DNA from 3 places in the Kitasatospora sp. NPDC048286 genome. Region 3 is predicted to be linked to each of the others. Evidence: riboswitches for the same ligand, from Rfam matches in the RefSeq annotation. Region 3 holds a riboswitch; each other region holds the start of a gene.
What was found. Region 3 has a riboswitch for S-adenosylmethionine ahead of ACGF13_RS06100 (aminotransferase class V-fold PLP-dependent enzyme). Riboswitches for the same ligand answer to the same signal wherever they lie in the genome.
Positions count from the first base shown of each region.

Region 1: another riboswitch for S-adenosylmethionine. It lies ahead of ACGF13_RS19515 (IclR family transcriptional regulator); the one in region 3 lies ahead of ACGF13_RS06100 (aminotransferase class V-fold PLP-dependent enzyme).
Region 2: another riboswitch for S-adenosylmethionine. It lies ahead of thrC (threonine synthase); the one in region 3 lies ahead of ACGF13_RS06100 (aminotransferase class V-fold PLP-dependent enzyme).

Region 1 is NZ_JBICZE010000007.1:296,667-307,073, forward strand. It holds gene ACGF13_RS19495 (basic secretory protein-like protein) at 96-1,217, shown strand; gene ACGF13_RS19500 (amino acid permease) at 1,414-2,805, opposite strand; gene ACGF13_RS19505 (Lrp/AsnC family transcriptional regulator) at 2,943-3,395, shown strand; gene ACGF13_RS19510 (threonine/serine exporter family protein) at 3,517-4,770, shown strand; gene ACGF13_RS19515 (IclR family transcriptional regulator) at 4,831-5,544, opposite strand; SAM riboswitch class I at 5,745-5,887, opposite strand; gene ACGF13_RS19520 (hypothetical protein) at 5,962-7,113, opposite strand; gene ACGF13_RS19525 (BTAD domain-containing putative transcriptional regulator) at 7,374-10,407, shown strand, end outside.
Region 2 is NZ_JBICZE010000017.1:143,794-154,200, forward strand. It holds gene ACGF13_RS33465 (hypothetical protein) at 1-754, opposite strand, end outside; gene ACGF13_RS33470 (PadR family transcriptional regulator) at 751-1,134, opposite strand; gene ACGF13_RS33475 (hypothetical protein) at 1,200-1,826, shown strand; gene ACGF13_RS33480 (hypothetical protein) at 1,870-2,043, opposite strand; gene ACGF13_RS33485 (hypothetical protein) at 2,064-2,420, opposite strand; gene groL (chaperonin GroEL) at 2,534-4,156, opposite strand; gene ACGF13_RS33495 (cold-shock protein) at 4,479-4,682, opposite strand; gene ACGF13_RS33500 (MoaD/ThiS family protein) at 5,217-5,495, opposite strand; gene thrC (threonine synthase) at 5,522-6,802, opposite strand; SAM riboswitch class I at 6,819-6,953, opposite strand; gene ACGF13_RS33510 (glucosyl-3-phosphoglycerate synthase) at 7,065-8,102, shown strand; gene ACGF13_RS33515 (trehalose-6-phosphate synthase) at 8,141-9,634, shown strand; gene otsB (trehalose-phosphatase) at 9,621-10,407, opposite strand, start outside.
Region 3 is NZ_JBICZE010000002.1:393,297-403,703, reverse strand. It holds gene ACGF13_RS06140 (Ig-like domain-containing protein) at 1-351, shown strand, start outside; gene ACGF13_RS06135 (GntR family transcriptional regulator) at 360-731, opposite strand; gene ACGF13_RS06130 (cytochrome bc complex cytochrome b subunit) at 851-2,512, opposite strand; gene ACGF13_RS06125 (Rieske 2Fe-2S domain-containing protein) at 2,509-3,561, opposite strand; gene ACGF13_RS06120 (c-type cytochrome) at 3,570-4,379, opposite strand; gene ACGF13_RS06115 (heme-copper oxidase subunit III) at 4,567-5,187, opposite strand; gene ACGF13_RS06110 (hypothetical protein) at 5,584-6,009, shown strand; gene trpD (anthranilate phosphoribosyltransferase) at 6,128-7,204, shown strand; SAM riboswitch class IV at 7,314-7,432, shown strand; gene ACGF13_RS06100 (aminotransferase class V-fold PLP-dependent enzyme) at 7,485-8,927, shown strand; gene ACGF13_RS06095 (Lrp/AsnC family transcriptional regulator) at 8,931-9,212, opposite strand; gene ACGF13_RS06090 (rhomboid family intramembrane serine protease) at 9,209-10,036, opposite strand; gene ACGF13_RS06085 (hypothetical protein) at 10,238-10,407, shown strand, end outside.

The DNA of each region.
Region 1 (10,407 bases), on a different contig from region 3:
GTCCACGGGCCGTCGACGTCGTGTACACCCCGACCAGGTGGCATCACCTCGGGCCGGTTCCAAGAGGGGAGCCGGCCCGAGAGGAGAGCCCAGAGATGATCACCCGTCGTACGGCCGCCACCGCCGTCGTCCTGTCCGCCGCGACCCTCGTGTCCGGGATGGCCTTCGGCGCCGGGACCGCCGGCGCGGCCGAGTCGCTGCCGACCGGCGGCGCCGCCTACCGCATGTCCAACTACGCGGGCGGTGCCCTCCAGTGGGACAGCCGCGACAGCGGCCTCAACGTGGTGGTCCGCGAGTCCGACCAGTCCTCCGCCCGGCAGTCCTGGACGTTCCGGGACGAGGGCGACGGCACCTGGTCGGTCAGGGCGCCCGGTACCGACATCGCGCTCGACCGCGACCGGGGCGGGAACACCGTCGGGGCCCGGAACTACACCGGCGCGGGCAACCAGCGGTGGTGGCTGGAGAACACCTCGGCGGGCGGCGGCCGGGCCTGGCTGCTGCACAGCGCCTCGGACAACGGCCTCTGCCTCACCCGCAACAGGGACCTGAACGCCACGGTGGCCGCCTGCAACCCGGGGGATCCGACGCAGTCCTGGAACCTCGACCGCAGCGGCATCACCACACCGCCGACCACCGACCGCCCGACCATCGACCTCGACTACGCGCAGGCCCCGGACCTCGGCCCGTGGCTGGAGCAGCAGAAGAAGACCGTCGCGGACTACTACCCGGCGATCTCCGACCTGATCATCAGGGGAACCTTCAAGGCCCCCTCCTACTTCAAGATCATCATGGACCCGGCGCTGACCGATCACCCCGCGTACGCCTGGACGAACCCCGACACCGGCGTCAAGGAGATCCACGTCAACATCGGCTACACCCGGGACAACAAGGGCGACACCGGCTTCCTGGTCCACGAGGCCGTCCACGTCGCGGTCGCCGACAACCCGACGGACCGCCCGTGGTGGCTGAGCGAGGGTCTCGCGGACTGGGTGCGCGACTACAACTTCCAGCCCGGCACCGGCGCCCAGCACTTCGACCCGGACACCGGCTACGACAGCGGCTACCAGGCCACCGCCCGCTTCGTCGACCACATCTCGAAGACCTACGGCAAGCCCGCCCTGGCACACCTGCTGAACACCACCGAGTACAGCGAGCAGCTCTGGGTCCAGCTCACCGGGAAGAGCGCGCAGCAGCTCTGGAACGAGATGCCGAAGTAGCACCCGCCCCCATCTCCCTGAACCCGCGCACAGGAAGTCGGCCCCGCCGACGGCTCGTGGCAGCCGGTGTGGACCGTCATGCGCACCCTCGCGGACGTGCACGGCGAGCAGAACGTCCGGCTGGTCGTCTGGTTCGAGGAGTAGCCCTGCTCACCTGGGGCATCGTCAGCCCCAGGTGAGCGGGCCCCGACTCAGGTCACCGGGCGGTTGCCGCGTTCCGCCGCTGGCGCCAGTAGCCGACGGCGCTCAGGGCGGTGACCAGGACGCCGGCCGCGTAGAGCTGGTCGCGGTTGCCGGGGCTGGTGGTCATCAGGGCCAGGAGGGCGACCACGGCGGCGATGGCGAGCCAGGTCAGGTACGGGTAGGCCCACATGCGCACGGTGAGCAGTTCGGGGCTCTCGCGCTCGACGCGGCGGCGCATGCGCAGCTGGGCGATGCCGATGAAGAGCCAGACCACCAGGATGGCCACGCCGGTGGAGTTCAGCAGCCAGAGGAAGACGGTGCCCGGCCAGAAGTAGCCGGCCAGCACGGCGGCGAAGCCGAAGCCGCAGGAGGCCAGCACGCTCAGTCGCGGGACGCCGCCGGTGACCTTGGCCAGCGCACGGGGACCCAGACCGCGGGTGACCAGCGAGTGGACCATCCGGGAGGCGCTGTAGATGTTGGCGTTCATCGCGCTCAGCAGGGCGATCAGCACCACGGCCTTCATGACGAGGGCAGCGCCGGGAACGTTGAGCAGCTGCAGCACCGTGACGTAGGGGCCCAGCTTCACCACGTCGGGGTTGTTCCAGGGCACCAGGGTGACCGCCAGGGCCATCGTGCCGATGTAGAAGATCGCGATCCGCCAGACCGCGGTGCGCACGGCGGTGGCGACGTTGCGGCGCGGGTTGTCGGACTCGGCGGCCGCGATGGTGACGGCCTCCAGGCCGCCGTAGGCGAAGACTGCGGGCAGCAGGCCGGTGATCAGGCCGTGGCCGCCGTGTGGCAGGAAGCCGCCGTGGCCGGTCAGGTTGGCGGTGCCGGGGGCGTGGCCGACGACACCGGCGACACCCAGCACGCCCAGAGCCAGGAAGGCGACGATCGCGGCGATCTTGACGGCCGCGAACCAGAACTCGAACTCGCCGAAGTTCTTCACGGCGGTCAGGTTGGTGGCGCAGAAGAAGACCATGAAGATGCCGACCCAGACGAAGGCCGGAACCCCGGTGACCCAGGAGTGCACGAGCGCGCCGGCGGCCGTGGCCTCGACGGCGACGGCGACGCCGACCGTCACCCAGTACAGCCAGCCGGTGGTCAGGCCCGCCCAGAGGCCGATCTCGCGCTCGGCGTGCACCGAGAAGGAACCGGAGGCCGGGTGCGCGGCGGACATCTCGCCCAGCATCCGCATGACCAGCATCACCAGCAGACCGGCCGCGACGAACGCCAGGATGATGCCGGGGCCGGCTACCGCGATGCCCGCGCCGGAGCCCACGAAGAGGCCGGCGCCGATGACGCCGCCGAGGGCGATCATCGAGAGGTGGCGCCGCTTGAGGCCGTGGCCCAGCTCCGGGGCGGCCTGGGCCTCGGGGGCTCTCGACGCCTTGGTGGTGCTCATCGGGGATCCATTCCTGTGACGGACGACTCGTGCGGACATGCGCCCCTGGTTTCCTGAAGGGAAGGCTAGGCGGGTTCGCCCAGAAGGTGCTTCCAATCTTTTCCCGATGATCGCCACCGAGTGGAAGAATCTTCTCCATGGATGACATAGACCGGAAAATTCTTGCCGAACTGCAGCGTGACGGGCGACTGACCCTCACCGAGCTCGCCGAGCGAGTCCGCCTGAGCGTGTCCCCCTGCCACCGCCGACTTCGGGCCCTGGAACGCTCGGGCGCGATCGCCGGCTACCACGCCCGGCTCGACGCCGCCGCCCTCGGCCTGACCTTCGAGTCGCTGGTCTTCGTCACCATGCGCTACGAGGACCGCGAGACCGTCGCGGCCTTCGAGCAGGCCGTGGCCGACATCCCCAACGTCCTCCAGGCCCAGCGGCTGTTCGGCGACCCCGACTACCTCCTGCGCGTCGTCGCCCGCGATCTGGCGGCCTACCGGCAGCTCTACGACGACCGCCTGGCCACCCTGCCCGGCGTCCAGCGCCTCAGTTCCACCATCGTCATGGCGAACGTCGTCGAATCCCGCTCCCTGCCCCTGTGACGTGCCGAGAAGGCCCGCACCCGGCCCCGGGGGGAGCGCGAGGGACGAGAGCCCGGGCCCGGGGGGGGCGAGGACCGGGGCAGAGTCGGGCCGAATCGGGCAGGGTGGGACGATACCTGCCATGTCTAGCAAGTCTCCATCGGTCCGGGTCGTCGATGCCCCGCCCGAACCGCTCCGCCGTCTCCTCCTCGACCTGGGCGAGGCCCTGCTCGGCGGTGGCCTGCCCGTCCATGACGTCGAGGAGGAACTCCACTGGCTGGGACGGGCGTTGGGGGCTCCTGAGGTGCGGGTCGCCGCGCTGACCAACGGGCTGTTCGTCTCGCTGGACGCGGACGGCGCCACCCGGTTCCAGCCCGTCGGCGGCGCGCTGCGGTTCGAGCAGACGGCCGACGTCCTCCACCTGGTGCACCGGCTGCGGGCGGGCGAGCTCGACGGGCCCCGGGCGCTGGCCGAACTGGACCGGATCCGGCGGGCGCCGGCCCGCTGGCCCGCGTGGGTGGCGGATCTCGGGGCGCTGCCGGTCGGTGTGGGGGTCTGCCTCTTCCTCCAGCCGGCGGCGGCGAACGTGCTCGCGGCCGGGCTCGGCTCGCTGATCGTGGTGGGGCTGACCGTGCTCGCCCGACGGCTGCCGTACCTGCGGCCGCTGCTGCCCGTCACGGCCGGCTTCCTGGTCGCCCTGCTGGTCCTGGCACTCGCGCGGGCCTCGCTGCTGGACGGCCCGCTGCGGACGATCGTGGCCACCCTGGCGATCCTGCTGCCGGGCGGGCTGCTGGTCACCGGGCTGTCCGAGATCGCCGCGGGCGCGGCCAGCGCGGGCACCGCCCGGCTGGTGTCCGGCGCGGTCCAGCTGGCGCTGTTCCTCGCGGGGGTGGCCGCGGCCGCGACGGCGATCGGCATGCCGGCCACCGCGCTGGCCAACGTCCAGGTCGCCAAGCCCAGCTGGTGGGTGATCGCGCTGGGGCTGGCGATCGCGGTGGCCGGAGTGGTGGTCAACGTCCAGACACCGCCCTCGGCCATCCCGTGGATCGTCGCCGTGATCGCGGTCAGCGTGACCGCCCAGGTGGCGGTGGGGTCGGTGCACGGCGCGGCGATAGGCGGCCTGGCCGGGGCGGTCGCCGCCGCGGTCGCGGCCACCCTGGTGCACTGGCTGCCGGGCGGCCCGCTCTGGCAGGTGCTCTACCTCCCGGCGTTCTGGATCGTGGTGCCGGGGTCCTTCGGTCTGTTGAACACGGCGCAGATAGAGGTCGGGAACGGGGCCCAGTCGGTCCTGGCGGCCGTGTCGGCGGTCTTCGGGGTGTCGATCGGCACGCTGATCGGCGCGGTGATCAGCCGGATCCCCCGGCCCTCCCGCGCCGTGCTGCTGTCCCGGGCCTGAACTCCGGGGCGGCGGCCCCCTGACGGGGTGGGGGCGGACCCGGGTCCGCCCCCCGTCCCGTCAGGCGTGGCGCAGGGCCTCGGTGAGGCGGCGGCCCGCCTCGACCACGGCCTGGGAGAGCTGGGCGCCGGGGTGGCGGGTGAGCCGTTCGATCGGACCGGAGACCGAGACGGCGGCCACCACCCGGTTGGACTGGCCGCGGACGGGCGCGGACACGGAGGCGACCCCGAGTTCGCGCTCGCCGACGGACTGCGCCCAGCCCCGGCGCCGTACGCCGCTCAGCGCGGTGGCGGTGAAGCGGGCGCCCTGCAGCCCGCGGTGGAGGCGCTCGGGCTCCTCCCAGGCGAGCAGGACCTGGGCGGCGGAGCCGACCTTCATGGGGAGGGTGATGCCCACCGGGACGGTGTCCCGCAGGCCGGTGAGGCGTTCGGCGGCGGCCACGCAGATCCGTACCTCGCCCTGCCGGCGGTAGAGCTGGGCGCTCTCGCCAGTGAGGTCCCGCAGGTGGGTGAGGACCGAGCCGGCCGCGGCCAGCAAGCGGTCCTCGCCGGCGGCCGCGGCGAGCTCGCCGACCCGGGGGCCGAGCATGAACCGGCCGTTCACGTCCCGGCTGACCAGGCGGTGGTGTTCGAGTGCGACGGCCAGCCGGTGGGCGGTGGGGCGGGCCATGCCGGTGGCCGCGACGAGGCCGCCGAGGGTGGCGGGGCCCGCCTCCAGGATCCCGAGGATCGAGGTGACCTTGTCGAGCACGCCGACGCCGCTCGTGTTCTCCATGGGTGGGGGTACTCCAGTCTCAAGGCCCGGGAGCAGCGGGTCGGCGCTGCTCACGGCGGCTCCTGGCGGGGAGCCGGGGGTGGTCAGCGAGGACGGGCCGCGGAAGTCGGCCGATTGCCTGCGCCGGGCACGAGACGGGTACGCGAAAGCGCCGGGGCGGGAAGCGCCCGGGCGAAGGACAGCACAGAGAGCACCGTGTCTCCTCATCTTTCCCGCGCCACATTGGCGACAGGCCGGAGTTGGCACTGATCCCGGACGGCACGGCGCGTACTTCGGACGCCGGGTCGAACGGGGAGTTGCCGGGGCTTCGTAGGGCCGGTCCCTCCACCCCTCTGGATGATTCGCCAGGAACGATACAAGACTTCCCGGGCCCGCTGCCAAGCCCCCCTGCTCTCGACGGCGGGCGGGCGGGCCCGCTCAGCGGTGGCGCGGCTCCGACAGTCCGGTGCACGGGGCCGGGTGCGGGCCGCCGGGGGCGGTGGTGTCCCAGGCCCGCAGCGCGGCCAGGGCGGCGGCGCGTTCGGCCGCCGTCGGCCGGGCGCCCTCGGCGCCGAGCAGGTAGTCGGCGACCGGGGTGAGCAGCAGGGTGGCGCCACCGGCCGGGAGCAGCAGGGCCTCGTCCCACTGGTGCCGGATGACGGTGCGGCGCAGCAGGGTGCCGTGGCGCAGCAGGGTCCCCTTGCGCGGCCGGTGCGTGCGGGTGAGGGGCCGGCGGCGGCGGAGTTCGGGGCCGACCTCGGCCTCCAGGACGGTGCGCACGTCCCGCAGGGAGCCGAGCGGCACGTGCTGGGCGGCGAGGTCGAGCAGGGCGGCGGCCTCCGGGGCGAGCCGGTAGGCGGCGAGGACCGCGGCGGTCTCGGCGGGGTCGAAGGGCTGTCCGGCGAGGTGGGCCACGTCGATCACGTCGCCGGCCAGGAAGGTGCGCGCGAGCCCCTCCTCGGCGAGGGCGATCAGGCATTCCACGTGTTCGTCGGCGGCCAGGTAGGGGCGGACGGGGACGGTGGCGAGGTCGCCGGTGAGGGCGGCGGTGGCGACCCGTACCTGGTACCAGGGGTCGAGCAGCGGGTCCTCGGCCGGCCAGCGCAGGGTGACGGCGGTGTGCCGGGGCCGCTCGCCGAGCAGGGTGACCTCGACGGACTCCACCGGGTGGTCGGTGACCAGCCGGTTGACGGCCTGCCAGAGCGTCGCCTCGGTGGGGCTGACGAGGCTGAGCCCGCCCAGCGGCCGGGGCAGGTCCGGCGGGTAGTAGCCGGCCAGGGGGAGGTCCCGGATCGGGCGGACGCCGGTGGCGTCGGCGAGGTCGCGGGCGACCCGGGCGTAACACTCGGCCCGGTCCCGGGCGCGCTGCAGCTCGGCCCGGGCGTGCCCGCCCATCCGCACGCCCTCGCGGGAGAGCGCGGCGAGCACCAGGTACGGGAGGTGGCGGTCGGCGCGGGCGCGGTGGAGCAGTTCGGCCGGCCCGGCGGCCGGGTCGACGTCGAGCAGCCGGTGGAGCAGGTCGCTGGTCAACGGGTCGGTGCCGACCGGGGCGGTGTCGAGCCGGTCGGTGTGCAGCAGGTCGGTGTCCATGGGCGTCCGCCTCCGAGAGCCGTGGGGGGCGCCCGGGCGGCGGCCGGGCGGCCGGGGACGTGGCGGGTCCGACGGCCGGGGCCGGGCCGTCGGCGGGTGCCACACCATCGATTGTCGTGACGGCCGATCAACACCGGATCACCATCGGGTCGACGATCTCTCGACATCACGCCCGGTGGCGTGGGTTGATAGGGGCTCATCAAATCGGGGGCGGCACGTGCACGGGCGGGGGCGAGCACATGAGGCGGGCAGGTGCAGTCATGGATGAATTCCGGTTCTCGGTGCTGGGACTGATGAGAGCGCAGCGCGGCGCGACCGCGCTGAAGGTGGGCAGCCCCCAGCAGCAGGCGATGCTGGCGGTGCTGCTGCTCCGGCCCGGGCACGGTGCGAGCGCCACCGACCTGATCGACGCCCTGTGGGGCGAGGAGCCGCCGGGCACCGCGATGACGACGGTGCGCACCTACGCCTGGCGGTGGCGCAAGGTCCTGCACGGCGAGGAGCCGGACGCGCCGACGGTGCTGACCTCGGTCGGGGACGGCTACCGGCTGGTGCTGCCCAAGCACGCGGTGGACGCGGCGCAGGCGGAGGAGCTGGCGGGGCAGGCCGAGCGGACGGCGGCGGCCGGGGAGCCGCAGCAGGCGCGCGACCTGCTGAACCAGGCGCTGGAGCTGTGGCAGGGCGAGCCGCTGGCGGGCATTCCCGGCCCGTTCGCGCAGCGCCAGCGCCAGCGGCTGCAGGAGCTCCGGCTGACCCTGCTGGAGGAGCGGATCGCGCTGGACCTGGCGCTGGGCCGCTACTCCCGGTGCATTCCGGAGCTGACCTCGCTGACCACCGAGCACCCGCTGCACGAGCGGGCGTACGGGCTGCTGATGCGGGCGCTGTACCAGGCCGGGCGGCAGGCGGACGCGCTGGCGGTGTTCCGGGGCGCGCGTCAGCTGTTCCTGGCCGAACTGGGCGTGGCGCCGGGGGCGGAGCTGGACCTGCTGCACCAGCGGATCCTGGAGGGCGACCCGTCGCTCGCCGCCCCGGCGCCGGCCGTCGCGCCGCGGTCGGCCCCGCCCGTCTCCGTGCCGCCGGCCTCCGCCCCGCCCGGCTCCGGACCGGCGGAGCCCGGCGCGCCCGGGGCCGAGTCGCCGGACCCGCGCGCCAAGGCCCAGGCGGCGGCGGACGCGCCCGCCGCCCCGACCGGGAGCGGCGCCCCAAGACCGGCCCAACTGCCGCCCGACGCCGCGGACTTCACCGGACGTACGGCGCTGGTCGAGCGGCTGGTCGGGGCCCTCGGCGCACCGGGCCAACAGGCGCTGGCGATCGCGACCGTGGTCGGCATGGGCGGGGTCGGCAAGACCGCGCTGGCCCTGCACGTCGCCCACCGGGTCCGCGAGGCCTACCCGGACGGGCAGCTCTACGCGGACCTGCGGGGCGCCGACGCCACCCCGGCCGATCCGGAGGCGGTGCTCTGCGGCTTCCTGGTGGCGCTCGGCGTGTCGGCCGACGCGGTGCCGGACGGCCTGGACGCCCGCTCGGCGCTGTTCCGCTCGGTGGTGGACGGCCGGCGGCTGCTCCTGGTGCTCGACAACGTCCACGACACCGCGCAGATCAGACCGCTGCTGCCGGGCGCGGTCGGCTGCGCGGTGCTCACCACCAGCCGCACCCGGCTGTCCGGCCTGCCCGCGACCGTCCAGGCCGACCTCGGCGTCTTCGAGCCCGGGGAGGCGCTCGAACTGCTGGGCCGCACCATCGGCGCCGAGCGGCTGGCCGCCGAGGCGGAGGCCGCCCGGGAACTGCTGCTGATGTGCGGGCACCTCCCGCTCGCGGTACGGATCGTGGCGGCCCGGCTGGCCGCCCGGCCGAGCTGGACGGTGCAGACGCTGGGCCGCCGGCTGGCGGTCGAACGCCGCCGGATCGACGAGCTGCGCATCGGCGACCTGGAGGTCGCGGCCGCCTTCGAGCTGAGCTACCGCCAGTTGACGCCCGCCCAGGCCAGGGCGTTCCGGCTGGCCGCCTCGGTGGACGGCCCTGACCTCGGGCTGCAGGCCGCGGCCGCCCTGCTGGACCTGGACGAGTACGACGCCGAGGACCTGCTGGAGGCCCTGGTGGACGTGGCGATGATGGAGTCGCCGTTCCCCGGCCGCTACCGCTTCCACGACCTGCTGCGCGCGTTCGCCCGGCGCCGCCCGGACGATCCCGGCGCGGCCGTGGCGGCCCGCGACCGGATGCTGGACCACCTGCTGGCCACCGCGTGCGCGGCCTTCCAGCACGCCGTCCCCGGGGACCCGGCGGCCGGGGCGCTCGGGCCGGCCCGCAGTGCGGGCGTCCCGCTGGACGGCCCGGACGGGGCGCGGGCCTGGGCCGAGGCGGAGGGCTCGGGGGCGATCGCGCTGGCCGCGCAGGTGGCGGGCTGGACGATGACGAACGACGGCGACGACGGCAACGACGGTTCGGCCCCCGACCCGCTGGGCGCCGCGATCGACCTGCTGATCGCGCTCACGCCGTTCCTCCTCGCCCCGCCCAGCCGCCAACTGGCCACCACCGCCGAGGCCCTGGCCGCCGCCGCGGCCCATCGCGCCGACCACCGGGCAGCTGGCCGGGCGCACTTCCTCCGCGGCAACGTCGCCCTGGCCACCACCCGGCTGGAGGACGCGGAGGCCGCCTCCCGACTGGCGGTGGCCGCCTCCCGCGAGGCGGGCGACACGGTGATCCTGCGCCAGGCGCTCAACGACCTCGGCCTGGTCTGCCAGTTCCTCAGCCGCTACGACGAGGCCGTCGGGCACTACGACGAGGCGCTGCTGCTGGCGCGCGAACTCGGCCACCGCTCCGGGGCGCTGGTGACGACGGTGAACGCCGCGCTGGCGCGGGTGCGCAGCGGGCGGGCCGCCGAGGCGGTGCAGATCTGCCACGAGGCGCTGGCCGAGCTGCGGACCCGCAACGACGATCCGGGCCGGGCGTACACGCTGTACGTGCTGGGGCTGGCGCTGCACGGGCTGGGGCGGCACGAGGAGGCGGTCACCTGGTTCGGCGAGTGCCTGGCGGTGGCCTCGGCGGCCGGTCTGCGGGCCCGGGCCGGGCACGCCCGCTACCGGATGGCGGACAGTCTGCGCTCGCTGGGCCGGACGGACGAGGCGCTGGAGCACGCCGGGCGGGCGCTGGAGCTTTGCGAGGAGCTGGGCGCCGAGCGGGACCAGGGCCACGCGCTGGTGGTGCTGGGGCGGACGCTGGCCGACCTCGGGCGGGAGGCCGAGGCGGACGTCCGGCTGCGGGAGGCGCACCGGATCTTCGTGCGGCTGGGGCTGCCGG
Region 2 (10,407 bases), on a different contig from region 3:
GCCCGCGCAGCCCGGCGAAGGTCAGCAGCAGCAGGAGGACCAGCATCGCCACGACCCACGGCAGCTCCAGCGGGAAGGTGGTGTCGTCCCAGTTCTGCGCCGTCTCCAGCAGCCCGCCCACGACCGCCGACGCCAGCACCAGCCCGCCGACGCGCCAGGTCGGCCGGGCCAGCAGGTCGGTCGGCGCCGCGGCCAGCAGCAGCGCGGCCAGCACCAGCGGCAGCGAGGCCATCCCGATGTAGCCGCTCCACCACGCGTCGAAGGAGGAGACCCACACGGCCTCCACCAGCTCGTACAGCCCCACCGCGCCCAGGACCAGCGCGCTGCCCCGCACCGCCGTCCACCGCCCGAGGAGCACCGCCACCAGGAGCAGCGCGGCGGCCACCGGCCGGGAGAGCAACTCGGCGTAGGTGCCGTACGAGCCGTCCCAGGAGAGCCGGTTGGCGACCCGGTCCGCGGTGGTCACCCAGGCCACCAGCGCGGCGCCGGCCACCGCGCCGGCGAGCATCGGCGCGACCAGCGCCAGCAGCCGCCCGGCCGGCGAGGCCCCGGTCAGCCCGAGCCGCACCCGCAGCCCGTACACCGCCAGGCCGAGGAGCTCCCGGGTGACCGCCAGGCGGCCGCCCTCCGCCGTCGTGTCGGCGAACACCTCGGCCAGTTCCTCGCCGCGCTCGCGGCGGTACCGCTCCGGGTAGAACCGGAGCGCGGTCCGCAGCGCCACCGAGGGCCCCGCGCCGATCGCCGGTGCGCTCATGAGAGTCCTCCCCCCGCCGCGGGCCGCCCGTGCGACCCGGTCCCGCCCGGAAGCACCGACCGGATCTCGGCCAGTCGGCGCTCGGCCTCGGTGGCGACCGCCCGCAGCCGCTCCGCCTCGGCGGCCAGCGCGTCCCGGCCGGCCCCGGTCAGCGCGTAGCTGCGCCGGGCCCGACCGTCCACCACCTCCTCGGCGGCGACCTCGATCAGCCCCTGGCCGAGCAGCCGGTCGAGTGCCCCGTAGAGCGTGCCGGTGCGCATCTTGACCCGGCCGTCCGAGATCGCGGCGACCTCCTGGATCAGCGCGTAACCGTGTCTCGGCGCGTCGGCCAGGGCGGTGAGCAGCAGCAGCGTGGGCTCCTGCATGGAGCGTTCAGTCATACGACTACATATATCGCCAACCTACCTATAGGTCCAGGGCCGGGCCCGTCCGCCACAATGTGCCCATGCCGACCGAGGACCTGCTCGCCGCCTGGACCGCCCTGCTGCACCGCTGCGGCGCCGCCGTCGACCCCGAGCCGTACGGCCGGGAGCTGCTGCGCCGCTGGTCGGAGCCGCAGCGCAGGTACCACACCGTCGCGCACCTGCGCGCGGTGCTGCGGCACGTCGACGAGCTGGCCGGGCACGCCGCCGACCCGGAGGCCGTCCGCCTCGCGGCCTGGTTCCACGACGTCGTCTACCGGCCCGACCGCACCGAGAACGAGGAACGCAGCGCCGCCCTCGCCGTCCGCGCGCTGACCGCCGCCGGGCTGCCCGCCGAGCGGGTCGCCGAGGTCGAGCGCCTCGTGCTGCTCACCGTCGGCCACGACCCCGCCCCCGGCGACCGCAACGGCGAGGTGCTCTGCGACGCGGACCTCGCCGTCCTCGGCGGCACCCCCGAGGCGTACGCGGCGTACGCGGCCGCCGTCCGCGAGGAGTACGGCTTCGTCCCCGCACCGGACTTCACGGCCGGCCGGGCCGCCGTACTGCGCCACCTGCTCGCCCTGCCCGGGCTCTACCGCACGCCCGCCGCCCGCGAGCGCTTCACGGCGGCCGCCCACGCCAACCTGACGGCCGAGCTCGGCGCCCTCTGACGCGCGCCCCCCACGCACGCCCGTCAACCCGCCCGACCGCCCGTCAGCCCCGCCACGCGATCACCCGGTCCGCGGCGGCCATCCCCGCCAGCACGGCGGGAACGCGCCCTATCACGGCCCACCACACGTCCTGGTCGGCCACCGTCACCTCCACCAGGCCCCACCACAACCCGAGCCCGCAGCACCCGCCGACCACACCCCACACCCAGCGCCCCATGCGGGCACCGTACCCACCCGTCAGGAAAGCTCCCCCACCGGAGCCACCACCGCGCCCCGCTTGCCGCACACCCAGTGCGGCTCCGGCCCCAACTCGGGCTCCACGCTCAGCGCGTGCGGATCCCCGTCGGCCGCGCAGTCGGTGCACAGCGGCCAGCGACCGTACGCCTCCAGCAGCGCGTCCTGGACGTCCTGGGCGACCAGTCCGAGCACGTAGTCGGTGCCGTCGGGCCACTGCTCCAGCCACCAGCGGCGGTGCGTCACGGCCTGCTCCACCAGCGAGACGACGGCGGCGTCCGCCACGTCCCGCGCGGTGAGGTCGGCCAGGATCAGTGCCCGCGCGTTGTGCAGGGCGGTCTCAATGTCGTCAGCAGCCATCCGTCCATCCTCTCCTCAACTCCCCCGAACGCCGAAACGCCGCGTGGGCGGCCCCCCGAAGGGAGCCGCCCACACGGACGGGGAACCAGCCGATCCGATCGAAGCGATCAGGATCAGAAGTCCATGTCACCGCCCGGCATGCCGCCACCGGCGGCCGCGGCGGCCTTCTCCGGCTTGTCGGCGATGACGGCCTCGGTGGTGAGGAACAGCGCCGCGATGGAGGCGGCGTTCTGCAGCGCGGAGCGGGTGACCTTGGCCGGGTCGATGATGCCCTCGGCGACCAGGTCGACGTACTCGTTGGTGGCGGCGTTCAGGCCGTGACCGGCGGGGAGGTTGCGCACCTTCTCCACCACGACGCCACCCTCCAGGCCGGCGTTGGTCGCGATCTGCTTGATCGGGGCCTCCAGCGCGACCTTGACGATGTTGGCACCGGTGGCCTCGTCGCCGTCCAGCTCCAGCTTGTCGAAGGCGACACCGGCCTGCAGCAGGGCGACGCCACCACCGGCGACGATGCCCTCCTCGACGGCGGCCTTGGCGTTGCGGACGGCGTCCTCGATGCGGTGCTTGCGCTCCTTGAGCTCCACCTCGGTGGCCGCGCCGGCCTTGATGACGGCCACGCCGCCGGCCAGCTTGGCGAGGCGCTCCTGGAGCTTCTCGCGGTCGTAGTCCGAGTCGCTGTTCTCGATCTCGGCGCGGATCTGGTTCACGCGGCCCGCGACCTGCTCGCTGTCGCCGCCACCGTCGACGATGGTGGTCTCGTCCTTGGTGATGACCACCTTGCGGGCGGTGCCCAGCAGGTCGATGCCGGCGCTCTCCAGCTTCAGGCCGACCTCCTCGGAGATGACGGTGCCACCGGTGAGGATGGCGATGTCGCCGAGCATGGCCTTGCGGCGGTCACCGAAGCCCGGGGCCTTGACGGCGACGGACTTGAAGGTGCCACGGATCTTGTTCACGACCAGGGTCGACAGGGCCTCGCCCTCGACGTCCTCGGCGATGATGACCAGCGGCTTGCCGCTCTGCATGACCTTCTCCAGCAGCGGGAGCAGGTCCTTGACCGAGCCGATCTTGGAGTTGGCGATGAGGATGTACGGGTCCTCGAAGGTCGCCTCCATGCGCTCCAGGTCGGTGGCGAAGTAGGCGGAGATGTAGCCCTTGTCGAAGCGCATGCCCTCGGTGAGCTCGAGCTCCAGGCCGAAGGTGTTGCTCTCCTCGACGGTGATGACGCCTTCCTTGCCGACCTTGTCCATGGCCTCGGCGATCAGCTCGCCGATCTGGGTGTCGGCGGCGGAGATGGAGGCGGTGGAGGCGATCTGCTCCTTGGTCTCCACGTCCTTGGCCTGGGCCAGCAGCTGGTCGGAGACGGCCGCGACGGCCTTCTCGATGCCGCGCTTCAGGGCCATCGGGTTGGCGCCGGCGGCGACGTTGCGCAGACCCTCGCGAACCAGGGCCTGGGCGAGCACGGTGGCGGTGGTGGTGCCGTCACCCGCGACGTCGTCCGTCTTCTTGGCGACCTCCTTGACGAGCTCCGCACCGATCTTCTCGTACGGGTCCTCGAGCTCGATCTCCTTGGCGATGGAGACACCGTCGTTGGTGATCGTGGGGGCGCCCCACTTCTTCTCCAGCACGACGTTGCGACCCTTGGGGCCGAGCGTGACCTTCACTGCGTCGGCGAGCTGGTTCATGCCACGCTCAAGGCCGCGGCGAGCTTCCTCATCAAAGGCGATGATCTTGGCCATCAGAAGTGGTCCTCCGGGACACGGTCGACTGCTCGGACCAAGGGGTGCCCGCGACGGACGGCCCTGGTGCGCGGAGGTCCATTCCCTACCGCTCCCGGGGGCCTCACCGACCCGGTCCGCTGTCACTCTCACACTGTGAGTGCTAACGCCAATGATTAGCACTCCGGGTGGTCGAGTGCAAGCCCAATCGGCAATCAGCGAGCCGCCGCGGGAGCCGCCCGGGAACGCCGACGGGCCCGTGCGACACACGTCGCACGGGCCCGTCGAGAAGCGAGAGGTCACCAGCCGTGGGGCCGCGCCGAGCTCCTGGGGTCGGAAGGGGTCAGACCGCCGCGCGGACCATGTCCGCCTGCGGGCCCTTCTGTCCCTGGGAGATCTCGAACTCGACCCGCTGGCCCTCCTCGAGGGTGCGGTAGCCGTCCATCTGGATCGCGCTGTAGTGGACGAAGACGTCCGCACCACCGTCGACCGCGATGAAGCCGTAGCCCTTCTCCGCGTTGAACCACTTGACGGTGCCCTGAGCCATTCCGAACTCCCCTAGTGCTGTGCTGGCCCTTCACGCGCCCGCAGGTCGCGGGCCCGGGTTGGTTGAAGGCCGGCCCGGGGAACCCCCCCTGGGCGCAGCCGTGCACGCCGCAACCCTCCGCACAGGACGCCAGGCGGCTTCCGGCGAGCGGGTGATTGCGTCGACCGCCGCTGAATGTATCCGGACCGACGCCCTCTGCAACAGGGCCAACCACCGGTAATTCCGGCACGGCGTCAAGGGACAGGACGGACCGAATCGGGATGTTCTCGGCATTTCACGCCGGACATAGCGGACGAATTACCCAAATGCCTGCGGTAATTCTGACATCCGCCTGACAGGTTTCACGGGCCGGTCCCATCGGCCGGACGCCCCGGGCCGAGCACTGCGGGGCCGAAAGGGAAACCCTGTTCCCAGCCGAGCGACACTCTACTCCGACTCGACCCGGAAATATTCCCGCAGGAATGCGAGCGGTCGCCCGCGCATACGGACAGCGGAATTCCGTACGCGCGGGCGACCGCGGGTTCTCTTGCGGGCTCAGCAGCCGCCGGCCACCGCCGGGATGATCGAGATGCTGGCGCCGTCCCCGATCTCGGTCGCCAGGCCCTCGGCGAAGCGCACGTCGTCGTCGTTCACGTACACGTTCACGAAGCGGCGCAGCTTGCCCGTGTCGTCCAGGATGCGGGCCGAGATGCCCGCGTGGTTCTTCTCCAGGTCGGCGACGACCTCGGCCAGGGTGGCGCCCTCGGCGGTCACCTCGGCGGCGCCGGAGGTGTAGGTGCGCAGGATGGTGGGGATGCGGACGTTGGCGCTCATGAATTCTCCTTGCGGGGGCGGGTGGTTCAGGCGGACACGAGGCCGGCGGCGCGGAACGAGTCCAGCGTCGGGCGGATGACGGCGGTCATCCCGGCGTCGGAGACGGCGTCCAGGGTCTTCAGGCCGTCGCCGGTGTTGATCGCGACGGTCTCCTTCGACGGGTCCAGCTGCCCGGTCTCGACCAGCTTCTTCAGCACGCCGACGGTCACCCCGCCCGCGGTCTCGGCGAAGATGCCCTCGGTCCGCGCCAGCAGCCGGATCGCCGCCACGACCTCGGCGTCCGTGACGTCCTCCACCGCGCCACCGGTGCGGCGGGCGATGTCCAGCACGTACGGGCCGTCGGCCGGGTTGCCGATCGCCAGCGACTTGGCGATGGTGTCCGGCTTGACCGGCTTGATCACGTCCCGGCCGGCCTTGAACGCGGCCGACACCGGCGAGCAGCCCTCGGCCTGGGCACCGAAGATCCGGTACGGCCGGTCCTCGACCAGGCCCAGCCTGATCAGCTCCTGGAGACCCTTGTCGATCTTCGTCAGCTGCGAGCCCGAGGCGATCGGGATCACGATCTGCTCCGGCAGCCGCCAGCCGAGCTGCTCGCAGATCTCGTACGCCAGCGTCTTGGAGCCCTCGCCGTAGTACGGCCGCAGGTTCACGTTGACGAAGCCCCAGCCCTCGCCGGCCGGATCGCCGATCAGCTCCGAACAGAAGCGGTTCACGTCGTCGTAGTTGCCCTCGATGCCGACCAGCTCACCGCCGTACACCCCGGCCATGACGACCTTGCCCTGCTCCAGGTCGTGCGGGATGAACACGCAGGACCGGAACCCGGCCCGGGCCGCCGCCGCACCCACCGCGCCGGCCAGGTTGCCGGTGGAGGAGCAGGACAGCGTGGTGTAGCCGAACGCCCGGGCCGCCTCGATCGCGCACGCGACCACCCGGTCCTTGAAGGAGTGCGTCGGGTTCCCGGAGTCGTCCTTGACGTGCAGTTGGGCGGTGAACCCGAGCTCCCGGCCCAGGTTGTCCGCCTTCACCAGCGGGGTCCACCCCGGGTTCAGGTTCGGCTTCGAGGCCACGTCCGCCGGAACGGGCAGCAGCGGCGCGTACCGCCAGATGGACGCCGGACCGGCCTCGATCCGCTTGCGCAGCTCCTCGGCGCCCTCGCTGCCGAACTCGTAGGCGATCTCCAGCGGGCCGAAGCACTCCAGGCAGGCGAAGCTGGGGCCGAGCGGGAAGCGGGTGCCGCACTCGCGACAGGACAGCGCGGTGGCGGGGCCGAGGTCGACGGAAACGGGTGCGGCAGTGTCGATAGCCATGATGGCGAGGCCTCTCTCCTCATCTTCCCCGTGACGCGGTCGCGCACGGGCCGGAATTGGCACCTGTCCCGCCGGGGCCTGTCGACGACAGCCGCGCGAGAAGGTTGCCGGGACGTCAACGGGCCGTTCCCTCAGTCCCTCTGGATGAGCTTGTGAAATTGTGGTGCTGCTCAACGGCGACCCCGGCGTGCAAAGGTCCGACCGCTGTACGAAGACTGTATCCGAAGGCGCCAATCCTGAACGGGACCGTCCGCCACGCGAGATGACAGATTCCACCGACCCCGCCGAGGAGACCTCCGTGCCCGCCGAACCGACTCCCGAGCTCCTCCCGCAGGTGGCGTCCTGGCTCCGCCGCCGCTCCTGGAGCGCGGCCGACCGGCCGGTCCGCACCCTCCTCGACGCCAAGGAACGCACCGGCCGCACCGTCAGCGTGGTCCTCCCCGCCCTGGACGAGGAGGCCACCGTCGGCGACATCGTCCGCACCGTCCGCCGCGAGCTGATGGAACGCCTCCCGCTCGTCGACGAACTCGTCGTCGTCGACTCCGGCTCCACCGACGCCACCGCCGCCGTCGCCGCCGAGGCCGGCGCCCGGGTGGAACACCGCGACCGGATCCTCCCCCGGCTGCCCGCCGTCCCGGGCAAGGGCGAGGTGCTCTGGCGCTCCCTGCTGGTCACCCACGGCGACATCGTCTGCTTCGTCGACGCCGACCTGCGCGAGTTCGACCCGACCTTCGTCTCCGGCATCGTCGGCCCGCTGCTCACCGACGAGTCCATCCAGCTGGTCAAGGCCATGTACGACCGCCCGCTGGAGTCGGACGGCGCCGTCCTGCCCGCCGGCGGCGGCCGGGTCACCGAACTCGTCGCCCGCCCCCTGCTCAACCTCCACTGGCCGGAACTCGCCGGCTTCGTCCAGCCCCTCGGCGGCGAGTACGCGGCCCGCCGCTCACTGCTCGAACGGCTGCCCTTCCCCACCGGCTACGGCGTCGAACTCGGCCTGCTGGTCGACGCCCTGGAAGTGGCCGGCCTCGACGCCCTGGCCCAGGTGGACGTCGGCGTCCGGCACCACCGCCACCAGGACGGCCAGGCCCTCGGCCGGATGGCCGCCACCATCTACCGGACCGCCCTGGAACGCCTCGACCGCACCCACCGCCTCAAGGCCTCGGCCGACCTCGTCCACCCCCATCTCACCCAGTTCACCCGCGACCCGGAAACCCGCGCCTTCACCGCGCACACCCACCCGGTGACCGCCCTGGAACGCCCCCCGATGCACACCGTGCCGGAATACGCCACCCGTCATTGACGGGTTTGCCACGCCGAGCCCCCGGCAAGATGCCAACCATGGGCGATCTCACGACCAACCGTTCGAACGCGACCGGCACCGCCCCCGTCCTGGTGGCCTCCAACCGGGGACCGGTGTCCTTCAGCACCGCCGACGACGGCACGCTGACCCTGCGGCGGGGCGGCGGCGGCCTGGTCTCCGGCCTCTCCGCGATCGAGGACCCGAACGCCGTCTGGGTCTGCGCCGCCCTCAACGACTCCGACCGCAGAGCCGCCGCCGAGGCCCCCCACGGCCGCCTCGACCTGGCCGGCCACGAGGTCGGCGGCCAGGCCGTACGGATGCTGGACCTCGACCCGCAGACCTTCGCCCGCGCCTACAACGGCGTCGCCAACTCCACCCTCTGGTTCGTCCACCACCTGCTCTACGCGACCCCCACCGCCCCCGCCTTCGACGCCGGCTTCCGCACCGAGTGGGCCGCCTACCAGGCCTACAACGAGGCCTTCGCCGAAGCCCTGGCCGCCGAAGCCGCCCCGAACGCCGCGGTGCTCGTCCAGGACTACCACCTCTCCCTGGTCCCGGCCCTGCTCCGGGAGGCCCGCCCCGACCTGCGGATCGGCCACTTCTCGCACACCCCCTGGGCCCCGCCCGAGTACTACCGGCTGCTGCCCGACGACGTCGCCCGGGCCGTCCTCACCGGCATCCTGGGCGCCGACCGGGCCGGCTTCCTCACCGAACGCTGGGCCCGCGCCTTCGCCGCCTGCTGCGAGGACCTCCTCGGCGCCACCGTCGACCACGACGCGCTCTCCGTCACGCTCGACGGCCGCACCACCGGGGGGACCCCCACTCGGCGGACCACCCGCCTCGGCGTGCACGCCCTCGGCGCCGACGCCGACTTCCTGCGCGAGCGCGCCCACCGCCCCGACGTCGACGAACGCCTCGCCGCCCTCCGCGCGGCCGTCGGCGACCGCCGCACCATCGTCCGGGTCGACCGCACCGAGCTGAGCAAGAACATCGTCCGCGGCCTGCTGGCCTACCGGCACCTGCTCCGCACCCGCCCGCAGTGGCACGACCGGGTGGTGCACATCGCCTTCGCCTACCCGTCCCGGACCGACCTCGCCGAGTACCGCGACTACACGGCACAGGTCCAGGACCTCGCCGTTGCCGTCAACTCGGAGTTCGCCACCCCCACCTGGCAACCGCTGATCCTGCACGTCGACGACGACTTCCCGCGCTCCCTCGCCGCCTACCGCCTCGCCGACGTCGCCCTGGTCAATCCCATCCGCGACGGCATGAACCTGGTCGCCAAGGAGGTCCCCGTGGTCTCCGACCACGGCTGCGCCCTCGTCCTCTCCCGCGAGGCCGGCGCCCACGCCGAACTCAAGGACGACGCCCTCACCGTCAACCCCTACGACGTCATCGCCACCGCCGACGCCCTCCACGCCGGCCTCACCATGAGCCCGGAGGAGCGCGCCGACCGCACCAAGCGCCTGGCGGCGGCGGCCACCGCACTCCCCCCGCAGCAGTGGTTCCTGGACCAGCTCAACGCGCTGTGAGCGCGTCCCCCAACGCCCCCAGCAGCTCCACCACGCCCTCCGGCCCGGCGACCACCAGGTCCGCCCGGTCGGCCAGCTCCCGCACCGGCGCGTCCCCCACCGCGCCGGCGCACACCAGCACCCCCGCGACACCCTCGCCGCGCAGCTTCTCCACCGCGGCGAAGGCCGCCACGTCCCCCAGGTCGTCCCCCGCGTAGAGCACCGACCGGGCGCCCCGCTCGCGCAGGAAGCCGGTCAGCGCCGCCCCCTTGTCCACCCCCGGCGGCCGCAGCTCCAGCACCAGCCGCCCGGGCTCCACCACCAGCCCGTGCTCGGCCGCCAACTCCCCCACCGGCGCCCGCAACAGCTCCAACGCCTCCTGCGGCGCCGCCGTCCGCCGGGTGTGCACGGCCACCGCCCGCCCCTTGTCCTCCACCCACGTCCCCCCGGGCGCCCCCACCCGCTCCAGCACCCCCGGCAACTCCTCCCGCACCCGCGCCACCCCCGGATGCGCCTCCGGCGCCGACAGTTCCCCGTCCTCCCACCGCTCGGCCCCGTAGTGCCCCAGCACCACCACCCCCGGCAGCCCCGCGAACCCCCCGTACTCCACCGCCACCCCGGCCGGCCGCCCCGTCACCACCACCACGCCACCCACCACCGGAGCCAGCCGCCGCAACGCCCCCACCACCCCGGGATGCGCCCGCGCCCGCTCCGGATCCGCCACGATCGGCGCCAACGTCCCGTCGAAGTCCAACCCGATCACGGCGTCCCCGGGCGCCGCCAGGACGACCCGC
Region 3 (10,407 bases):
GAGTCGTACGACCTCGACGTGAAGTGGGCCACCCGGGTGACCTGGAGCGGCGAGTACGTCCACGCCGCGCCCTGGTCGGTCGGCTCGCAGGGCGTCGAGAACGTCAGCCACGGCTGTACCGGCATGAGCACCGACAACGCCGAGTGGTACTACCAGCACACCAGGGTGGGGGACCTGGTGACGGTGGTGAACAGCCGCGGCGGCGCGATGGAGCCCTTCGGCAACGGCTTCGGGGACTGGAACGTGGCCTGGACGGAGTGGGTCAAGCACAGCGCCTCCGGACAGCCCGTCAGCACCACCTCACCGGTCTCCCAGGCCCCCGCCGTGGGGATGATCCGTCCGGAGCCCTGACGGGCCCGTCAGAGCTCCGGGTAGGCCAGCCGCAGCGCGGTGTCCACGGCGGCCAGGGCGTCCGCGTGGGAGACGCCCAGGCGGTGCGCGCGGGCGGCGTACTCGGCGGCGGCCTCGGCGGCCAGCCGGTGGGCGGAGTCCCCGGTGGCGGCGATCAGCGTGCCGCGCCGGCCGTGGGTCTCCACCACGCCGTCCGCCTCCAGCTCGCGGTAGGCCCGGGCGACCGTCCCGGCGGCCAGCCCCAGCTCTTCGGCCAGGGCCCGGACGGTGGGCAGCCGCAGCCCGGTCGGCAGCTCGCCGGAGCGGGCCCGCTCGGCGATCTGGGCGCGGATCTGCTCGTACGGGGGAGTGGCCGAGGCGGGGTCGACGGAGAGCTGCACGGGGGCTCCTGGTGACGCGGGCGGGTACGGGGCCGGCTGGTTCGGAAAAGGGCCGAGGGCCGCCGACCAGAAGAACTCTGGTCAGCGGCCCTCGGGGTGACTCGGTGGTGCCTACGGGATCAGTGGTGGCCGTGGCCGCTGGTGATCTCGTGGTGCTCCTCGGCGGTCGGCTTGGGGATCTGGCTGCCCTCGCCGTAGAAGCCGCGGGAGAGCTTGGCCCGGGTGCGGGTGAGGACGCCGGCCTTGCGGGCCACGCCGTTCTCGTCCGTCTGGGCCGGCAGCTCGACCGGCTGGTTCTGGTCGTGCGCGGTGAGCTTGTACAGGTCCTGCTGCGGCAGCTGGGCGTGCACCTCGATGAACTCGCCGTGCGGCAGGCGCTTGATGACGCCGGTCTCGCGGCCGTGCAGCACCTTCTCCTTGTCGCGGCGCTGGAGGCCGAGGCACCAGCGCTTGGTCACGATGAAGACCACGACCGGGACGACGAAGAAGCCGACGCGGACGAAGTAGGTGACCGAGTTGATCGACAGGTGCAGGTGGGTGGCGAACAGGTCGTTGCCACCGGCCATCAGCAGGATCAGGTAGAGGCTGATCCAGGCGGCACCCAGGGCGGTGCGGACCGGGGCGTTGCGCGGGCGGTCCAGGATGTGGTGCTCGCGCTTGTCACCGGTGATCCAGCCCTCGATGAACGGGTAGGCCGCGATCGAGACCAGGACCAGCGGGAAGATCGCCAGCGGGACCATGACACCCAGGTTGAGGGTGTGGCCGCCCCAGACGCTGATCTCCCAGCCCGGCATGATGCGGATCAGACCCTCGGAGAAGCCCATGTACCAGTCGGGCTGGGCGTCCGTGGAGACCTGGTCCGGACGGTACGGGCCGTACGCCCAGATCGGGTTGATCGTGGCGATCGCCGAGATGACGGCGATGAGGCCGAACACCAGGAAGAAGAAGCCACCGGCCTTGGCCATGTAGACCGGCATCAGCGGCATGCCGACGACGTTCTTCTCGGTCTTGCCCGGGCCCGCCCACTGGGTGTGCTTGTGGTAGAAGACCAGGATCAGGTGCGCCACCAGCAGGCCGAGCATGATGCCCGGGATCAGCAGCACGTGGATGGTGAAGAACCGCGGCACGATGTCGTGGCCGGGGAACTCGCCCCCGAACAGGAACATCTGGACGTAGGTGCCGATCAGCGGGACGGCGAGGATCGCGCCTTCCATGAAGCGGATACCGGTGCCCGACAGCAGGTCGTCCGGCAGGGAGTAGCCGAAGAAGCCGTCGAACATGCCCAGGATCAGCAGCAGGAAGCCGAAGACCCAGTTGATCTCACGCGGCTTGCGGAACGCGCCGGTGAAGAACACGCGCATCATGTGGACGAGCATCGCGGCCACGAAGACCAGGGCGGCCCAGTGGTGGATCTGACGGATCAGCAGACCGCCGCGGACCTCGAAGCTGATGTCCACCGTGGAGGCGTAGGCCTCCGACATCGGGATGCCCTTGAGCGGCACGTACGAGCCGTCGTAGACGACCTCGGCCATCGAGGGCTTGAAGAACAGCGTCAGGTAGACACCGGTCAGGATGATGATGACGAACGTGTAGAGGCAGATCTCGCCCAGCATGAAGGACCAGTGGTCCGGGAAGATCTTCCGCAGGTTGGCCTTGGCGAGGGAGTAGATCCCCAGCCGGCCGTCAGTCCAGTCAGCCGCGGCTTCCCACTTGTTGGCGGGCTTCTCACGCGTGCTGGAGGGCTTGGCGGCACCGGTCGTGGTGCTGCTCGCGCTACTCATCGAGCACGCTCCCAGTAGCTCGGGCCGACGGGCTCATCGAAGTCGCCGGTGGCGACCAGGTTGCCCTTCTCGTCAGTGATGATCTTCAGCTGCGGCAGCGGGTGGCCGGCCGGGCCGAAGATGACGCGGGCGCCGTCCGCCAGGTCGAAGGTCGACTGGTGGCAGGGGCAGAGCGCGTGGTGGGTCTGCTGCTCGTACAGGCTGATCGGGCAGCCGACGTGGGTGCAGATCTTGGAGTAGGCCAGGATGCCCTCGAAGCCGAGGTCCTTGGACTTCTCGTCCTTGATGTCCTCGGGCGCGATCCGGACCAGCATCAGGGCGTCCTTGGCGATCCGCTGCTGGAAGTCCTCGTCGTGCGTGGACAGGCCCTCGGGCATGGCGAAGGTGAGCGAGCCGACGACGATGTCCTCGGGCTTCATCGGCTGCATGGTGTTCATGTTGATGAGCGCCAGCGGCTTGGTGTCGGTCGCCTCCTTCCAACCGGTCTCCTTGAGCTTCTTCTCGGGAAGCGGGCCCAGGTCACGGAGCAGGACCACGCCGGAGAGCGGGACCAGCGCCATGGAGCCGATCAGGGTGTTGCGGATCATCTTGCGGCGGCCGAAGCCGGACTCGGCGGCACCGGTCTTGAACTGCTCGATGACGTCCGCGCGGACCTCGTCGGAGGCCTCGATCGGGTGACGCTCGGCCGGCATCTCGACGTCCGACATCAGGGTGCGGGCCCAGTGGACCGCGCCCGCGCCGATCATGAACAGCGCCACGCCCAGGGTCAGGCCGAGCGCGAAGTTCAGCGCGCTGACGTGACCGAGCGGGAAGATGTAGACGATCTTGTCCGGGTCGATGGCCACGTACGAGGCGATGAAGCCGACGGTGGCGAGCATCGAGATCACGAACATCAGCGAGACCTGGCGCTCGGCGCGCTTGGCGGCCCGCTCGTCGATGTCGGTGCGACGGGGCTCGTGGGCCGGCAGGCCCGGGTCGGCGAACGGGCTGCCGTGGTCGGCCACCTCGCCGGCGGAGCCGTGCGGCTCCGGGAGCTTCTCTTCTGACATGTCGTGGCTCATGACTTCTTGGCCTTGGTGGTGTGGGCGGCGACCCAGATCGCGACCGCGATGAGCGTGCCGAGGCCGAAGATCCAGCCGAACAGACCCTCGGTCACCGGACCGAGGCTGCCCAGGGTGAGACCGCCGGGGTTGGGCTCATCGTTGGTGGTGTGGCGGACGAAGGCCACGATCTGCTTCTTCTGCTCCTCGGGCATGGTGGTGTCCGGGAACGACGGCATGTTCTGCGGGCCGGTCTGCATGGCCTCGTAGATGTGCTTGGCGTCCACGCCCTCCAGCGACGGGGCGTACTTGCCCTTGGTCAGGGCACCACCCTGGCCGGCGAAGTTGTGGCACTGGGCGCAGTTGGTGCGGAACAGCTCGCCACCCTTGGAGATGTCCTCGGGGTTGGTCGAGGTGAACTGCTCCTCCGTCGGGGTCACCGGGCCGGGACCGAGGGAGGCGACGTAGGCGGCGAGCTGGTCGATCTCGGCCTGCGTGTAGATGTTCTTCTTGCGCGGGACCTGCGCGCCGGGCTGCTGGGCGGGCATGCGGCCGGTGCCGACCTGGAAGTCGACGGCGGCGGAGCCGACGCCGACCAGGCTCGGACCGTCACTGCTGCCCTGGCCGTCCATGCCATGGCAGGAGGAGCAGCCCACGGCGAAGAGCTTCTTGCCCTCATCGATCGCGAGCGACTGCGCGGCGACGTCGGCCTGCGCCTTGTCGGCGGGCGCGAACGCGGCGTACAGCCCCCCGGTTGCCGCCAGGGCGAGAAGTAGGACGACCAGCGCCGCCAATGGGTGGCGCCGTCGTGCGGAGAGCTTTTTCACGGAATAACCCCGGTGTCAGGATCTGGTCGACTGGTGGGTGCACCCGGCGGCCGGTCTGGCCGGCACGAGGCTGCCTGTCTAGGGCTGCGCGCGCGGTCGGTCGGTGGGAGCGTCGGCACCGGCAGAAGCGGCCCGTCGCCGGTGAGGGCGGGGGCCGCAGCCGGTGGCCAGCGACCTGATCAGCTGGTTACTTGATCAGGTAGATGGTCGCGAACAGGCCGATCCACACGACGTCGACGAAGTGCCAGTAGTACGACACGACGATCGCGGCGGTGGCTTGCTCGTGCGTGAAGCGCTTGGCTGCGTACGTCCGTCCCAGGACCAGCAGGAAGGCGATCAGACCACCCGTCACGTGCAGCCCGTGGAAGCCGGTGGTCAGGTAGAACACCGTGCCGTACGGGTCGGAGGACAGCGAGAGGCCGTCCTTCTTGACCAGCTCGGTGTACTCGAAGACCTGGCCGCCGATGAAGACCGCGCCCATGGCGAACGTGAGGATGAACCACGCCCGGAGCTTCTTCACGTCACCGCGCTCGGCGGCGAACACACCGAGCTGGCAGGTGAGCGAGGAGAGCACCAGGATCGTGGTGTTGACCGAGGAGAAGGGCACGTTGAGGGCGTGGGCCTTCTCGGTCCAGAACTCCGGCCCCTTGACGGAGCGGAGCGTGAAGTACATCGCGAAGAGGGCCGCGAAGAACATCAACTCGGAACTGAGCCAGACGATCGTTCCGACGCTGACCATGTTCGGCCGGTTGACCGATCCGTGCGCGTGCCCGGTTTCTACTGCTGTTGCTGTCGCCACGACGGACATTATGTCGGTCCCTTATTCCGTCTTCACGTCGGGGGGTGTCCCTCGGAGTGTCCGGTGCGTGCGGTATGCCCGCTTGGGGGGCGGCACGGGGGCCGGACGGGGGCTGAGCAGCGGCGTGTCCCTTTTCTGATGGTTCCTCGGAGGGGCCCGCGACCCCGTTGCCCAGCGCGTCGTTGCACGGCCGGAGCAGCCGCGGGAGGTAGGGGAAGGGACCCGGGGTCGGCCGTACGGGTGGACCGGGCGGGATCGGGTGACGGGCCGTCCTCCGGGTGGGTGAGCCGGGGTGCGGCCCGGTTGGCCGGGAAGGTGCGCGAGGAGGACTCGGCGGGGGGTGATCGGGAGTAGCATCCGGATCAGGCGAACGTGGTCCGGATCACACTTGAGGGAGCAGGGCCCATGGCGTACACGACCGATGAGACGCTCACCGTCCTCGTCTACAGCGACGACCGCAACACCCGCGAGCAGGTGCTGACGGCGCTCGGCCGCCGGCCCGCCGAGGACCTTCCGGAACTGACCTACCTGGAGTGCGCGACCACCCCCGCGGTGCTCAAGGCACTGGAGAAGGGGGGAGTGGACCTCTGCGTGCTGGACGGTGAGGCCGTACCGGCCGGGGGGCTGGGCCTCGCGCGCCAGCTCAAGGACGAGATCTACGGCTGCCCGCCGGTGCTGGTGCTGATCGGCCGGCCGCAGGACTCCTGGCTCGCCGCCTGGAGCCGGGCCGACGCGGCCATCTCCCACCCGGTGGAGCCGGTGGCGCTGGCCGAGGCGGCGGCCACCCTGCTGCGGGCGCGACTGGCGAAGCGGACTCCGGCCGTCCGCTGAAGACGGCCCCGGCAACTGGAAAGGACAGGGGTAGAAGCGGAGGCTTCGCTCGATAGGCTGGCTCCATCCGTACGGACGTCCCCCCGTAGTGGGGAACCGACAACAGCTGGAGTCAGCCATGGTGAACGTGAACCCTGCGAACGGCGGTAGCGACCCCGCGCAGGTGGTCCGCACCTGGCCGGACCTCCTGGCGGCACTGTTGCAGGGGGAGGACCTCGACCGCTCGTCCACCGCGTGGGCGATGGACCGGATCATGAGCGGCGAGGCGTCCCCCGTACAGGTGGCCGGGTTCATGATCGCGCTGCGGGCCAAGGGCGAGTCGGTCGAGGAGATCGGCGGCCTGGTCGACGCGATGTACGCGCACGCGGAGCCGCTGGACATCCCCGGCCCGGCGGTGGACATCGTCGGCACCGGCGGCGACCGGGCGAAGACCGTCAACATCTCCACCATGTCCGCGATCGTCGCGGCGGCCGCCGGCGCCAAGGTGGTCAAGCACGGCAACCGGTCGGCCTCCTCGAGCAGCGGCTCCTCGGACGTGCTGGAGAAGCTCGGGGTGGCGCTGGACCTCTCCGCCCGGCGGGTCGCCGAGGTGGCCGAGGAGGTCGGGCTCACCTTCTGCTTCGCGGCGAAGTTCCACCCCTCGATGCGGCACGCCGCCACCGCGCGGCGCGACCTCGGGGTGCCGACCTCCTTCAACATCCTCGGCCCGCTGACCAACCCGGCCAAGGTCACCGCGCACGCCATCGGCTGCTTCGACACCCGGCTGGCCGGACTGATCGCCGGGGTGCTGGCCGAGCGGGGTGCGACGGCGCTGGTCTTCCGCGGCGACGACGGACTGGACGAGCTGACCATCACCACCACCTCGCAGGTCTGGCTGGTGCGCGACGGGGCGGTCACCCGGACCGCCTTCGACCCGCGGGACGTCGGCATCGAGCTGGTCGGCATCGAGGCGCTGCGCGGGGCGGACGCCTCGTACAACGCGGAGGTCGCGCGGCGACTGCTGGCGGGGGAGCACGGGCCGGTCCGGGACGCCGTCCTGCTGAACACGGCGGCGGCGCTGGTCGCGCTCGACCTGCGCGACGCACCGCTCGCCGAGCAGCTGGCGGCCGGCATGGAGCGGGCCGCCAGGGCGATCGACTCCGGCGCGGCCCAGGACCTGCTGCGGCGTTGGTCGGAGGCCACCAGCCGGATCTGACACGGCAGTTGACGGGGCCCGCGGGAATTCCTCCCGCGGGCCCCTCGCGCTGTCCGGATGCCGGACGCCCGTTTGACCGCCCGAAGGGCGCGGCCTAGAGTCTTCGCCAGGTCATGAGTGACAGCGCGAAGCCCCAGCTTGCTGTCCGGCAACCCTCCGTCCGTGGCGGGGTGCCCTGGGTGAGGACCGGGTCGTCACGGCAAGCCGTCCGTGCGACAAGCGCGGACGCCGGACGAATGACACTCCCGGGGTCCCTCACCCCTTGAAGGAGTGCATCCTCATGTCCGCCCACCCGTCTCCCGCCACCACCCTTCTCTCGGCGCTCCCCCAGACTTCGTCCGGGGGGACCCCCATCGTGCGGCAGCCCTGCGCCGAAATCTGCGGCCCGCTCGCCGTCCTCGGCACCGACGTCCAGGTCCCGCTGGCCAGCGGTGAGAAGGTCGGCTACGCGGCACTCGACTACGCGGCCAGCTCGCCGGCGCTCCAGCGGGTGTGGGACGACGTCGCCGCCTACGCGCCGTACTACGGCAGCGTCCACCGCGGGGCCGGCTACCTCTCCCAGCTGTCCACCGACCTGTTCGAGCAGAGCCGCCGCACCGTCGGCGAGTTCCTCGACCTGCGCGAGGGCGACCAGGTGGTCTTCACCCGGGCCACCACCGACTCGCTCAACCTGCTGGCCGCCGCCGTTCCGGCCGGCACCCGGGTGTTCGCCTTCGAGACCGAGCACCACGCCTCGCTGCTGCCCTGGGCGCACGCCGGACTGGACGTCACCTACCTGCGGGCGCCGCGCTCGCGGGCCGAGGCGGTGGCCGCGCTGGACGCCGCGCTCGCCGAGGCGCCCGAGGGCCCCAAGCTGCTCTGCGTCACCGGCGCCTCCAACGTGACCGGCGAGCTGTGGCCGGTCGCCGAGCTGACCGGGACCGCGCACCGGCACGGCGCCCGGGTGGTGCTGGACGCCGCCCAGCTGGCGCCGCACCACCGGGTCTCGGTGCGCGAACTGGACGTCGACTGGATCGCCTTCTCCGGCCACAAGATCTACGCGCCGTTCGGTGCCGGGGTGCTGGCCGGCCGGGCGGACTGGCTGGACGAGGCCGAGCCGTACCTGGCCGGCGGCGGGGCGACCCGGACGGTGGCCCGGGAGGCCGACGGCTCGGTGGCCGTGCAGTGGCACACCGGCCCGGCCCGGCACGAGGCCGGCTCGCCGAACGTCATCGGCGCCTACGCGATCGCCTCGGCCTGCCGGGCGCTGACCGAGGCCGGTTTCGACGCGCTGGAGGCCCGCGAGCGGCAGCTGGTCGCCCGGCTGACGGCCGGGCTGGCCGGGATCCCGCAGGTCAAGGTGCTGAACCTGTTCGGGGCCGACTCCGCCCGGGTGGGCGTGCTGTCCTTCGTCGTCCGGGGCTGGAACAGCTCGCACTTCTCGGCCGCGCTGTCCGCCGAGTACGGCATCGGGGTGCGCGACGGCCTGTTCTGCGCCCACCCGCTGGTGCGCACGCTGCTCGGGGACGAGGACGTCGCGCCGTCCGAGTGCGGGGCGCCCGAGCCCTCGCTGCCGGGCGAGCGCAGCCTGAACGCGATCCGGGTGAGCTTCGGCGCCGGGACGCCGGACGAGCACGTCGACCGCTTCCTGACCGCCGTCCGGGAGCTGGTCACGGACGGTGCGGCGTGGAACTACCGCAACGAGGGCGGGCGTTGTGTCGCTGACTCTCGGCGCGAGGGCTGACCGCTACTCGTCCAGGCCGAGGGCGAAGGCGGCCTCCAGGTCGTGCTGGGAGTAGGTGCGGAAGGCGATCTGGGTCTCGGTGTGGGCCACGCCCGGGACCTTGTTGAGCCGGCCCGGGATGACCTCGGCCAGGTCGTCGTGCCGGCGCACCCGCACCATCGCCACCAGGTTGTAGCCGCCGGTCACCGAGTAGACCTCGCTGACACCCTCGATGGCGGCGATGGACTCGGCGATCTCCGGGATGCGGTCGACACTGGTCTTGATCAGGACGATGGCGGTGATCACAGTTCGGGCTCCTTTGTGGGGTGCCGCCAGCGTATCGGGCGTCGGCCCGGTCGTCGCGGGGGGTGGCGGACCACGGTGCAGGCGTAGAGGAACCCGGCCGAGAAGCCGATCACGTGGACCAGGTAGGCCACCCCGGGGCCGGCCGAGTGCACCGACCACCACTGCAGGGCGAACCAGAGGCCGAGCACCAGCCAGGCGGGGAAGCGCAGCGGCAGGAAGAGGAGCAGCGGGACGAGGGTGGTCACCCGGGCCCGGGGGTGGAGGCGCAGATAGGCGCCGAGGACGGCCGCGATCGCCCCGGAGGCCCCGATGAGCACCCGGGTGGAGTTCGGCGAGTGCGCCTCGGCGAGCGCGAAGCCGTACGTGGTCAGGCTGCCGGCGGCCAGGTAGAAGAGGGCGTACCGGGCCCGGCCGAGCCGCCGTTCCACGGTGGGGCCGAAGACCTGGAGGAAGAGCAGGTTGCCCAGCAGGTGCAGCCAGCCGGCGTGCAGGAACAGCCCGGTGAGGACGGACAGGGCCGGGTGCTTGCCCGGGGTCGGGGCGGCCGGGCAGCCGGGGGCCGGGTCGGGGGCCTCGGCCAGCTGCTCGGCGGTCAGCGGCCGTCCGGCCAGCACCTCGGCCGGGACGGCGCCCCAGCGCTGCTCGTACCGCTGCTCCGAGCAGACCCGGGCCTGGCCGGTGCCGTACAGCGGGTTGAGCCCGGCGGCGGGGCCGAGCAGGAAGACCAGGGTGTTGAGGGCGATCAGGGCGTAGCTGACCACCGGGACGGGCACCGCCGGGCGGCCGCCCAGGGCGGCGGTGTGGTCGGGGACCGCGAGCGCCATGCGGCCAAGCATCCCTCCGGGCGCCGCAGGTGACACGGTGGTTTACGGCAGGTGGACTAGCCGGGGAGTTCAGACGACCGGTGGCCGCGGTGGTTGCCCCAGGCAATAGGCTTGGGGCGGGCATTCCCGCCTCCCGCCGCCGATGCCGGGGCTCCGGGGGGAGCGCCTAGCCCACGCAGGGACCACCCGAGAGGACCCCCGATGACCGTCCCCGCCCTGACCGCCGAGACGCGCTGGCGCTGCACCCTGTGCGGCAACCTCACCCGCTTCGACGTGACCCGCACCGCGCGGGTGACCGAGTTCCTGCACTTCGACCTGGCCGGCGAGTCCAAGGTCGAGGAGACCGAGGTGCTCAGCGAGACGATCGAGTC